DNA from 3 places in the Lentzea sp. NPDC036955 genome. Region 1 is predicted to be linked to each of the others. Evidence: riboswitches for the same ligand, from Rfam matches in the RefSeq annotation. Region 1 holds a riboswitch; each other region holds the start of a gene.
The links. A riboswitch is a leader RNA that binds a small molecule or an ion and turns the genes downstream of it on or off. The one in region 1 is predicted to bind S-adenosylmethionine.

Region 1 (3,238 bases):
GGCGTTTCAGCAGTATTGAACCGCTTCCACGGCGTTCGTGCTGTCAGCTCGTGCCGACCAGGCCGGGTTCACGGTGCGCTGAGCTGGCCTGATATCCTTCGTCGTCGTGAACGCGCGGCGCTCCGCCGTGGAGGAGAGCCGGCTCTCGCCGGTGCCGACCAAGCGCGTCACGAACTCCGGTTTCGACACAGAAGGGTGATGTCGCATGGCGAACATCAAGTCCCAGCTCAAGCGGATCAAGACCAACGAGAAGGCGCGCCTGCGCAACAAGTCGGTCAAGTCGTCCCTCAAGACGGCCATCCGCAAGTTCCGCGAGGCTGCCGAGGCCGGTGACAAGGCGAAGGCCCTGGAGCTGCTGCAGGACGCGTCCCGCAAGCTCGACAAGGCCGCCACCAAGGGCGTCATCCACGCCAACCAGGCCGCCAACAAGAAGTCGGCGATGGCGCTGCGCGCGAACCAGCTCGAGGGCTGATTCCGCTCACCTCAGAGCCGTCGGGAAGGGCTCGCTCCTCGTGGAGCGGGCCCTTTTCGCTGTTCTGGTGGGGATGAGGGCCATGGAGTCGCTCCACGCATTCACCTCATTGGGCTTCACGACGCGCCGCTCCGTGCGGAAGCTGGCGCGGCACGGTCAATTCCGGTGCGTGGACGGTTCCGCGGGAACGCCGCGAGGGTGCTACCGGCGGCCGTGTGCCGCCACGATCCGCAGCACGGCGCGCTCCAGCGCGTAGTCGGCGTCGGCGGCCACGCCCTTCACGTCGGCGTTGAGCCCCGCGACCACCTGCATCGCGTCCGCGAGACCCGCCTGCTCCCAGCCGCGGGCCTGCGCCTGAGCTTTCTTGATCTTCCACGGCGGCATGCCGAGCGGACCGGCCAGGCTGAACGGGTCGGCCCGGCCCACCGCGGAGACGCGTGCGACCGTGCGCACCGCGTCCGCCAGCGCGTCGGCGACCAGCACGTGCGGCACCCCGAGCTGCATGGCCCACCGCAACGACTCCATCGCGCCCGCACGGTCACCGGTGACGGCCTTCTCCGCGACGGCGAACCCGGTCACCTCGGCCTTGCCCTGGTGGTAGCGGCGGATCTCCTCGACCGTCACCTTGCCGTCGGTGTCCGACACCAGCTGCGAGGCCGCCGCGGCGAGCTCGCGCAGGTTCGTGCCCACGGCGTCGATGAGCGTCGCGACCGCCTCGGGGTCGATCTTGCCGCCTGCCTGCCGCACCTCGTTGCGCACGAACGCCTCGCGCTCGGCCGACTTGGTGACCTTGCCGCACTCGGTGACCGCCGCACCGGCCTTCTTCAGCTGGCCGGGCAGGTCCTTGGCCGCCTTGCTGCGGCCGCCACCGGTGTGCACGACGACGAGCGTCACCCCGTCCGCGGGCGCCTTGAGGTAGGAGAGCACCGTGTCGGCGATCTCCTTGCTGATGTCCTGCGCGTTCTGCAGGACGATCACCCGGCCCTCGGCGAACAGCGACGGGCTCACCAGCTCGGCGAGCTCCGGCGGCGTGAGATCGCTCACCTGCACGCGGGTCAGGTCGGCCGACGCGTCGACCGCGCGCGCGGCCTCGAGTGCCGCCCGAACTGCGCGTTCGACCAGCAACTCCTCCTCGCCGACGACGAGGTGCAGTGACTCCGGTGCGCTCACGCTCCGCATCCTCCCACGTCCCGAATCGTGGACGTTTGTGGCCGAGCGGCGGAGACGTGCCGTACGTTGGTGGCCACAACTGAACACCGCTCATCCAGAGGGGCAGAGGGACCGGCCCGAAGAAGCCCCGGCAACCGGCGTCAGCGCTATGCGCAGACGATCACGGTGCCAATTCCGACCCGTTCGATTTCGCGGGAAAGATGAGGAGATACCTCGCGATGACTGCTGTCACTGTGCCCACGAGCACCAAGTTCGACCTCGGCCCCGCCCGCGCGCTGCTGTGCCGTGAGTGCGGAAATGAGACCCCTCTCGCTCCGGAATACGCCTGTCTCGAGTGTTTCGGGCCGCTGGAAGTGGCCTACGACTTCGGCAGGGTGCGGCGCGAGGACATCGAGGCCGGCCCCCGTTCAATCTGGCGCTACCGCGGCCTTCTGCCCGTTCCGTCCACTGTGGAACAGCACCCGAACACCGACCCCGGCGGCACCCGCCTGGTCGAGGCCGACCGCCTCGCGAAGGCGCTGGGCGTCCGCAAGGTCTGGGTGAAGGACGACACCGGCAACCCCACCCACTCCTTCAAGGACCGCGTGGTCGGCGTGGCACTGGCCGCCGCCCGCGAGCTCGGCTTCAAGGTCCTGGCCTGCCCCTCCACCGGCAACCTCGCCAACGCCGTCGCCGCGGCCGCCGCCCGCGCCGGCTGGGAGTCCGTCGTACTGGTCCCCTCCTCCCTGGAACGCGCCAAGATCCTCATGAGCGCCGTCTACGAGGGCGCCCTGATCGCCGTCGACGGCAACTACGACGACGTCAACCGCCTCGCCCAGGAGCTCGCCGCGGAGCACGAGGACTGGGCGTTCGTGAACGTCAACGTCCGCCCGTACTACGCGGAGGGCTCCAAGACCCTCGGCTACGAGGTCGCCGAGCAGCTCGGCTGGCGCCTGCCCGACCAGATCGTCGTGCCGGTCGCCTCCGGCTCCCAGCTCACCAAGATCGACAAGGCCTTCCGCGAGCTCGGCCAGCTCGACCTCGTCGAGGCCTCCCCGTACCGCGTGTTCGGCGCCCAGGCCACCGGCTGCTCGCCCGTGTCCACCGCCTTCAAGGACGGCCACGACGTCATCCGCCCGGTCCGCCCCGACACCATCGCCCGCTCGCTGGCGATCGGTGCCCCCGCCGACGGCCCGTACGTGCTCGACACGGTCCGCCGCACCAACGGCGCCATCGAGGACGTGACCGACGAAGAGGTCGTCGAGGGCATCAAGCTCCTCGCCCGCACCGAGGGCATCTTCGCCGAGACCGCCGGCGGCGTGACCGTGGCGACGGCGAAGAAGCTGATCGAGACGGGCCAGCTCGACCCCGACGGCGAGACCGTCCTGCTGATCACCGGTGACGGCCTCAAGACCCTCGACGCCCTCGGCGACACGATCGGCCCGCGCGCCACTGTGCCGCCGTCGGCCGAGGCCGTGCTCAAGGCACTGGGCTAGGTCGTTCGTTCAGCAGATCACCTCCTCCCGGTCCGGGGACGTCCGCGTCCCCGGACCGCGTCGTTTCACGCGGTGAGCGTCAGAGGGTGATCGCGGCCGACTTCGTCCAGCCCGTGCGCGG
Region 2 (3,238 bases), on a different contig from region 1:
GCGCATGACGTTCCTTTTGAGAATTGCTACTGGGTCAGACGGAGGCGTGCCGGCGTCGGTCCGACGCACGGGCGGCACGGGTGAAGCCGAACTGGATCACGGTGGTGAGCACGGCGAGCCACGCCACGGTGCTCCACAGGATCCGGTCGTTGAAGCGCTGGTAGCCCTCGCGGATGGCCAGGTCGCCGAGGCCACCGCCGCCGATCACGCCCGCCATGGCCGAGTAGCCGATGAGGGCGATGACCGTGACGCCGATGGCGTTGATGAGCGCCGGCAACGACTCGCGGATGAGCACGCTGCGCACGATCCTGAGCGTCGAGGCACCGGTCGTGATCGCGGCCTCGACCACGGTCACGTGCACCTCGGACAGGATGTTCTGCACGAGCCGCCCGACGAACGGGATCGCTCCCACGGCCAGCGGCACGATGACCGCCGTGCTGCCGATGGACCCGCCGACGATCAGGCGGGTCACGGACGTGAGGGCGACGAGCAGCACGATGAACGGCATCGAGCGGCCCAGGTCGGTGACGAAGCTGAGGGCCCTGTGCACCGCGGCGTTCGGCCGCAGCCCGCCCTTGGCGGTGAGCTGCAGCCAGACCCCGACGGGAACTCCGAGAACTGTGGCGATCACGGTGGAGACGCCGACCATGTACAGCGTCTCCCCGGTGGCCTCGACGAGGTAGCTCACCACGTCGGACCAGGGTGTTGCAGACCTCACGCAGCTACTCCCTGCGGCCCCTTCAGGGACCTCTGAACCGCGCCGCCGGCCTCACCGATCCACTCCAGCGCCGAGTCGGACCGCTCGCCGTTCAGGCCGAGGCGGAACCGCGCGACGGGGGTCTCGCCGAGGCGGGTGAGCCCGCCGCCGACGATGTTCAGCTCGACGCCGAACCGGTGCGCGGCCTCGGGCAGCAGCGCGCCGACCGCGGCGAACCCGACGAGCACGACGTCCGCGACGCGGTCGTAGGCGTTCTCGTTGATCGGGTTCAGGTCGACGGCGGGCAGCAGCGCGGAGCTCGTACGGCTGGCGGCGTTGTTGACGAGGTCGAGCACCTTGCCGTGCTCGACGACCTGGCCCTGCTCCAGGACCGCGACGTCATCGCAGATCTTGCGGACCACACCCATGTCGTGCGTGACGACGAGGACGGTCACACCCAGCTCTGCGCGCGCACGGTCGAGCACCGCCAGCACGGACCCGGTGGTCTCCGGGTCGAGTGCGCTGGTGGGCTCGTCGGCCAGCAGGACGGACGGGTTGGCGGCGAGGGCGCGCGCAACGGCGATGCGCTGGCGCTGCCCACCGGAGAGCTGGTCGGGGTAGGTGGCGGCCTTGTCGGTGAGCCCGACGAGGTCCAGCAGCTCGCCCACGCGGGTGCGCCGCTGCGGTCCCGGCACGCCGGCGGACTCCAGCGGCAACGCGATGTTGCCGGCCGCGGTCCGCTGCCGCAGCAGCGAGTCCCCTTGCGGCACAACGCCGATCTGCCGGCGGGCGGCACGCAGCGCCGAGCCGTCGAGCGAGGTGATGTCGGTGCCGTCGACGCGGATCGCACCCGAGTCGGGGCGCTCCAGCAGTGCGACGCAGCGGGCCAGCGTGGACTTGCCGGCGCCGCTCGGGCCGACGACGCCGAGCACGGTGCCGGCCTGGACGTCGAGGGTGACGCCGTTCAGCGCGTTGACACCCTGGAAGGACTTGGTGAGGTTTTCGACAGTGATCACTTCTGCTCCACGGCTGCGCGCGACGGCGCACGCTCCCGTTGTGCGGGGGTGCGCGGTCGAAGTTCTGCTCAGGTGTGTGCGCCACTCAGCGACCGAGTGCGCGTCAAAGGACTTTGAGAAGGCGCCTTAGACGAGGTGGCGACGACATGCAGAAGCGGTGCGACGGCACTGGTCGACGACTCGACGGCGCGTCAGCATTCGCGAGGTACCCACGTGATCCTCCATCGGTCCTGGCGTTAGCACCTGCCCGCATCCAGCGGGTGGTTGCTGCGACGTCGTAGAGCCAGGTCTCTCAGTCGCTCCGGATGGCAGTTAGCAGTCAACCGGACGGACGTTCGGTTGCGCAAGCCAGATTCGGATTCGTTCGACAGATCACACTGTTGGCCGAAGGATCGCCGGATCAGACCTCGGCGATCCGGACAAAGTCGATCACGCTCAACTGCTCGCCCCTGACCTGGGGATCGATGCCCGCTTCGGCCAGCAGTTCGTCGACGTGCGGCGTGTAGCTCTTGAGGGCGGCCCTGAGGGTCTTGCGGCGTTGCGCGAAGGCCGTGTCGACGATCTTGAACAGCTTGTTCTTGTCCACTGTGGACAACAGCTTTTCGTGGCGCTGGAAGGCAACCAGCCCGGAGTCGACGTTGGGCGCGGGCCAGAAGACGTTGCGCCCGACCGACCCCGCCTTGCGCGCGTCGGCGTACCAGGCGAGCTTCACGCTGGGCACCCCGTAGACCTTGCTGCCGGGCTTCGCCGCCATCCGGTCGGCGACCTCCGCCTGGACCATGACGAGCCCCTTGCGCAGGCTCGGCAGCTCGTGCAGGAGGTGCAGCACCACGGGCACCGCGACGTTGTACGGCAGGTTGGCGACGATCGCGGTCGGTTGTACCGGCAGGTCCTCTTGGGTGACTTTCATGGCGTCCTTGAGGACCACGTGGAGCTTGCCGGCGTTGGCCGGGTCGTGCTCCTGGACCGTCTGGGGCAGCCGGTGCGCCAACGGCGGGTCGATCTCGACCGCGACCACCTCAGCGGCCGCCGGGAGGAGCGCGAGGGTCAGCGAGCCCAGGCCGGGGCCGACCTCCAGGACGACGTCCTCGTCGGTCAGACCGGCGGCGGCGACGATCTTGCGGACCGTGTTGGGGTCGTGCACGAAGTTCTGGCCCAGCTTCTTGGTCGGGCGGATGCCCAGCTCTTCAGCTAGACGGCGGACTTCGGCGGGTCCCAACAGGCTCACCGGGGCATTGTCTCAGGTCACCCACCAAAGACCTCAGGTTGCCCACCGAAGACCTCAAGTCACCCACCGAAGACCCCCGCCCCCTGCTGCGACGAGTGCACGCGGGGAGCTTTCGTACTCACCTGGAGTACGAAAGGTCCCCGCGTGCGGTCAAGCAGAGGGGAGGGATGGGTGGGGAGGCGGGGTTACGGCAGGCCGAGCTTCGCGCGGCAGCCGGGCCACGCGGAGTACGTGCCGCCACGGCCGTCGCGGAGCTTGGTGGCGATGGCGATCTGCTGTTCGCGGGTCGCCTGGTGC
Region 3 (3,238 bases), on a different contig from region 1:
TGCGCCGGCGCGGTTCCGGCCACCGTCAGGGCGGCCGCCAGCGCGATCAGGATCCTCATGGTTCAACTCCGTGCAGGGTAGGGATTGAGCCACTGATCAACATGCTCTGCCGTGCATGAGCCGCGCTAGGGGCGAAGGTCGGTTTCGCGTCGGATTAGTTCAACTCGGTGGTGATCAACCAGAATGGTCCGGGTGGGTGATGTCACGGTTGTCCTGGGCGTCGGTGCCGCGGTCCTGCTGATCTCCGTGATCGCGGTCCGGGTGTCGATCCGCCTCGGGCTGCCCTCACTCCTGCTGTACCTGGGCATCGGCGTGCTCCTGGGCGAGTCGGTGCTCGGCATCGACTTCGACGACGCCGGCCTCACCCAGTCCCTCGGGATCGCCGCGCTGGTGCTGATCCTGACCGAGGGCGGCCTGACGACCCGGTGGCACGCGGTCAAGACCTCGCTCTGGCTGGGCGTCGCACTGTCCACAGTGGCCGTTGCGGTGAGCGTCGCCATCACCGGAACCGCGCTGCACCACCTGCTGGGCCTCGACTGGCGGATGGCGCTGCTCTGGGGTGCGGTGCTGTCGTCCACGGACGCGGCGGCCGTGTTCAGCGTCCTGCGGTCGCTGGGGGTGGGGGCACGGCTCACCGGCGCGCTCGAACTGGAGTCCGGCCTCAACGACGCGCCCGTCTACATCGCGGTCGTGCTGCTCGCCTCGTCCGACCAGATCTCGTGGACGGCACCGCTGCTGGTGCTCTACGAGCTGGGAGCGGGCGCGCTGATCGGCGTCGCGCTCGGCTGGCTGGGCGGCACGGGACTGCGGCACGCGGCCCTGCCCGCCACCGGCCTCTACCCGCTCGCCACCGTCGCCGTCTGCGTGATCGCCTACACCGCGGGCGACCTGGCGCACGCGTCCGGTTTCCTCGCCACCTACGTCGCCGCGCTGGTCCTGGGCAACGCCCGGCTGCCGCACCGCGCCGACACCCTGTCGTTCGCCGAGGGGCTCGGCTGGCTGGCCCAGATCGGCCTGTTCGTCCTGCTCGGCCTCTACGCCTCGCCGTCCCGGCTGCTCGACGTGCTGGTGCCCGCGCTGATCGCGGGCGTGGTGCTCACGTTCGTGGCGCGCCCGCTGTCGGTGGTGCTGTCGTTGCTGCCGTTCAAGGTGCCGTGGCGGGAACAGGCGTTCCTCTCCTGGTCGGGGCTGCGCGGCGCGGTGCCGATCGTGTTCGCGCTGATCCCGCTCATCCAGGGCGTCGAGGGTGCGCGCGAGCTGGTCGACGCGGTGTTCCTGCTGGTCATCGTCCTCACGGTGGTGCAGGGCACGACGCTGCCGTTCCTCGCGCGGCGGCTCGGGCTGGTCAACGCGAGCGAGCCGCAGGAGGTCCAGGTCGACTCCTCGCCGCTGGACGAGCTCGGCGCCGAGCTGCTGCAGGTGCACATCCAGCGCGGGTCGAAGCTGCACGGCGTCTACATGACCGAGCTGCGCATGCCCACCGGCGCCACGGTGAGCCTCGTGGTGCGCTCGGGCAAGAGCTTCACGCCACTTCCGACGACCCGGCTGCAGACCGGCGACCAGTTGCTCATCGTGACCACAGAAGAGGCGCGCGACGCCACCGAACGGCGGGTTCGCGCCGTGGACCGGGCCGGTCGTTACGCGCGGTGGAAGGGCGAGACCGGCGAATAGTCGGTCCCCGACGCTTCTCACGATGTGATCAGGTGTCGACGGATCGTGACGCGCCCGCTAACGTCGTCTGCAGGTCATGAGAGCCAGCGTCAAGCCCAAGCTTGCTGGCCGGCAACCCTCCAACCGCGGTGGGGTGCCCTTGGTGAGGACCTGGTCCGGCGCGCAGGGCGCCGGTCAAGCGCGGGCCTCCGAGAAGGCCCCCCGGCCCAGGAGGCAGCTCGATGACGCTCGCGATCACCCCGGACACCACCACCAAGGTTCCCGCCGTCGTCGGTTCCGACCTGCGCGTCCCGCTGGTGACCGGAGAGCGCGTCACCTACGCCAACCTCGACCACGCCGCCTCCGCCCCCTGCCTGCGGGAGGTGCGCGACGCCGTCGACGAGCTGCTGCCCTGGTACGCGAGCGTGCACCGCGGCGCCGGCTTCGCCTCCCAGGTGTCGACCCGCGTCTACGAGCAGGCGCGTGACCGCGTCCGGCGGTTCGTGGGCGCCCGCTCCACTGACGCCGTCGTCTTCACCCGCAACACCACTGACGCGCTGAACCTGCTGGCCCGCAGCGTGCCCAAGGGCACCGCAGTCGTGCTGTTCGACAGCGAGCACCACGCCGCGCTGCTGCCCTGGCGCGGGCCGAATGTGCAGCGCATCTCCACTCCTTCCTCGTCCGGCGCGGCACTCGTCGCGCTGGACCGGGCGTTGGCCGCCGCCCCGGTCGGTCCTCGGCTCGTGATCGTCACCGGGGCGTCCAACGTCACGGGGGAGCTGTGGCCGGTCGCCGAGCTCGCGAAGGTCGCCCGCAGGCACGGCGCCCGCATCGCGCTCGACGCCGCGCAGCTCGCCCCGCACCGCCCGATCGACGCCCGTGAGCTGGGCGTGGACTACCTGGCGTTCTCCGGCCACAAGATCTACGCGCCGTTCGGCGCCGGTGTGCTCGTCGGCCGGTCCGACTGGTTGCAGCAGGCCCAGCCTTACCTGGTGGGCGGCGGCGCCACGGCGAAGGTGACCGACCACGGCGACCGGCTCGGCGTCGCGTGGTCCGCGGTGCCGGAGCGGCACGAGGCGGGCAGCCCGAACGTCATCGGCGTGCACGCGCTGGCCGCGGCCTGCGAGATCCTGTCGCGGCACTGGGAGCAGACGATCGCGCACGAGCAGGAGCTGCTGCAGCGGCTGCGGGACGGCCTGCGCGCCATCCCCGGCCTGCGCGAGCTCTCGATCCTCACCGACGTCGACCGCGTGGGCGTCGTGAGCTTCACGGTCCCCGGCTTCGACGCGGGCTTCCTCGCGGCGGCGCTGTCGGCCGAGTACGGCGTCGGCGTGCGTGACGGCGCGTTCTGCGCCCATGTGGTCGTGGGACGTCTGGTGAAGAAGGCCGGTTCGCACGAAGACCGCGCCGTGCGCGCGTCGATCGGTCTCGGGACGACGGCCGAGCACGTGGACCGTTTGGTGGCCGCGCTGCGCACTCTCGTCACCGAAGGTCCGAAGTGGACCTACGCGCAGCGCGACGGCCGCTGGGTGGCCGAGGACGACAGCCGAACCCTGCCGCCGTTCCTCGCGTAGTCCAGGTAGTGGAC

Region 2: it holds a riboswitch for S-adenosylmethionine, as region 1 does, so the genes downstream of both, ACZ7CF_RS10860 (methionine ABC transporter ATP-binding protein) here and thrC (threonine synthase) in region 1, are expected to answer to the same signal.
Region 3: it holds a riboswitch for S-adenosylmethionine, as region 1 does, so the genes downstream of both, ACZ7CF_RS24780 (aminotransferase class V-fold PLP-dependent enzyme) here and thrC (threonine synthase) in region 1, are expected to answer to the same signal.

The regions. Positions count from the first base shown of each region.
Region 1 covers NZ_JBVJRC010000015.1:201,478-204,715, reverse strand. Annotated here, with positions in the region: gene rpsT (30S ribosomal protein S20) at 206-472, shown strand; gene holA (DNA polymerase III subunit delta) at 674-1,651, opposite strand; SAM riboswitch class I at 1,730-1,849, shown strand; gene thrC (threonine synthase) at 1,861-3,117, shown strand; gene ACZ7CF_RS38885 (DNA internalization-related competence protein ComEC/Rec2) at 3,197-3,238, opposite strand, start outside.
Region 2 covers NZ_JBVJRC010000003.1:354,318-357,555, forward strand. Annotated here, with positions in the region: gene ACZ7CF_RS10850 (MetQ/NlpA family ABC transporter substrate-binding protein) at 1-6, opposite strand, end outside; gene ACZ7CF_RS10855 (methionine ABC transporter permease) at 35-718, opposite strand; gene ACZ7CF_RS10860 (methionine ABC transporter ATP-binding protein) at 715-1,713, opposite strand; SAM riboswitch class I at 1,932-2,025, opposite strand; gene rsmA (16S rRNA (adenine(1518)-N(6)/adenine(1519)-N(6))-dimethyltransferase RsmA) at 2,114-2,935, opposite strand; gene ACZ7CF_RS10870 (transglycosylase family protein) at 3,127-3,238, opposite strand, start outside.
Region 3 covers NZ_JBVJRC010000007.1:221,197-224,434, reverse strand. Annotated here, with positions in the region: gene ACZ7CF_RS24790 (M28 family metallopeptidase) at 1-59, opposite strand, end outside; gene ACZ7CF_RS24785 (potassium/proton antiporter) at 193-1,671, shown strand; SAM riboswitch class IV at 1,744-1,858, shown strand; gene ACZ7CF_RS24780 (aminotransferase class V-fold PLP-dependent enzyme) at 1,893-3,224, shown strand.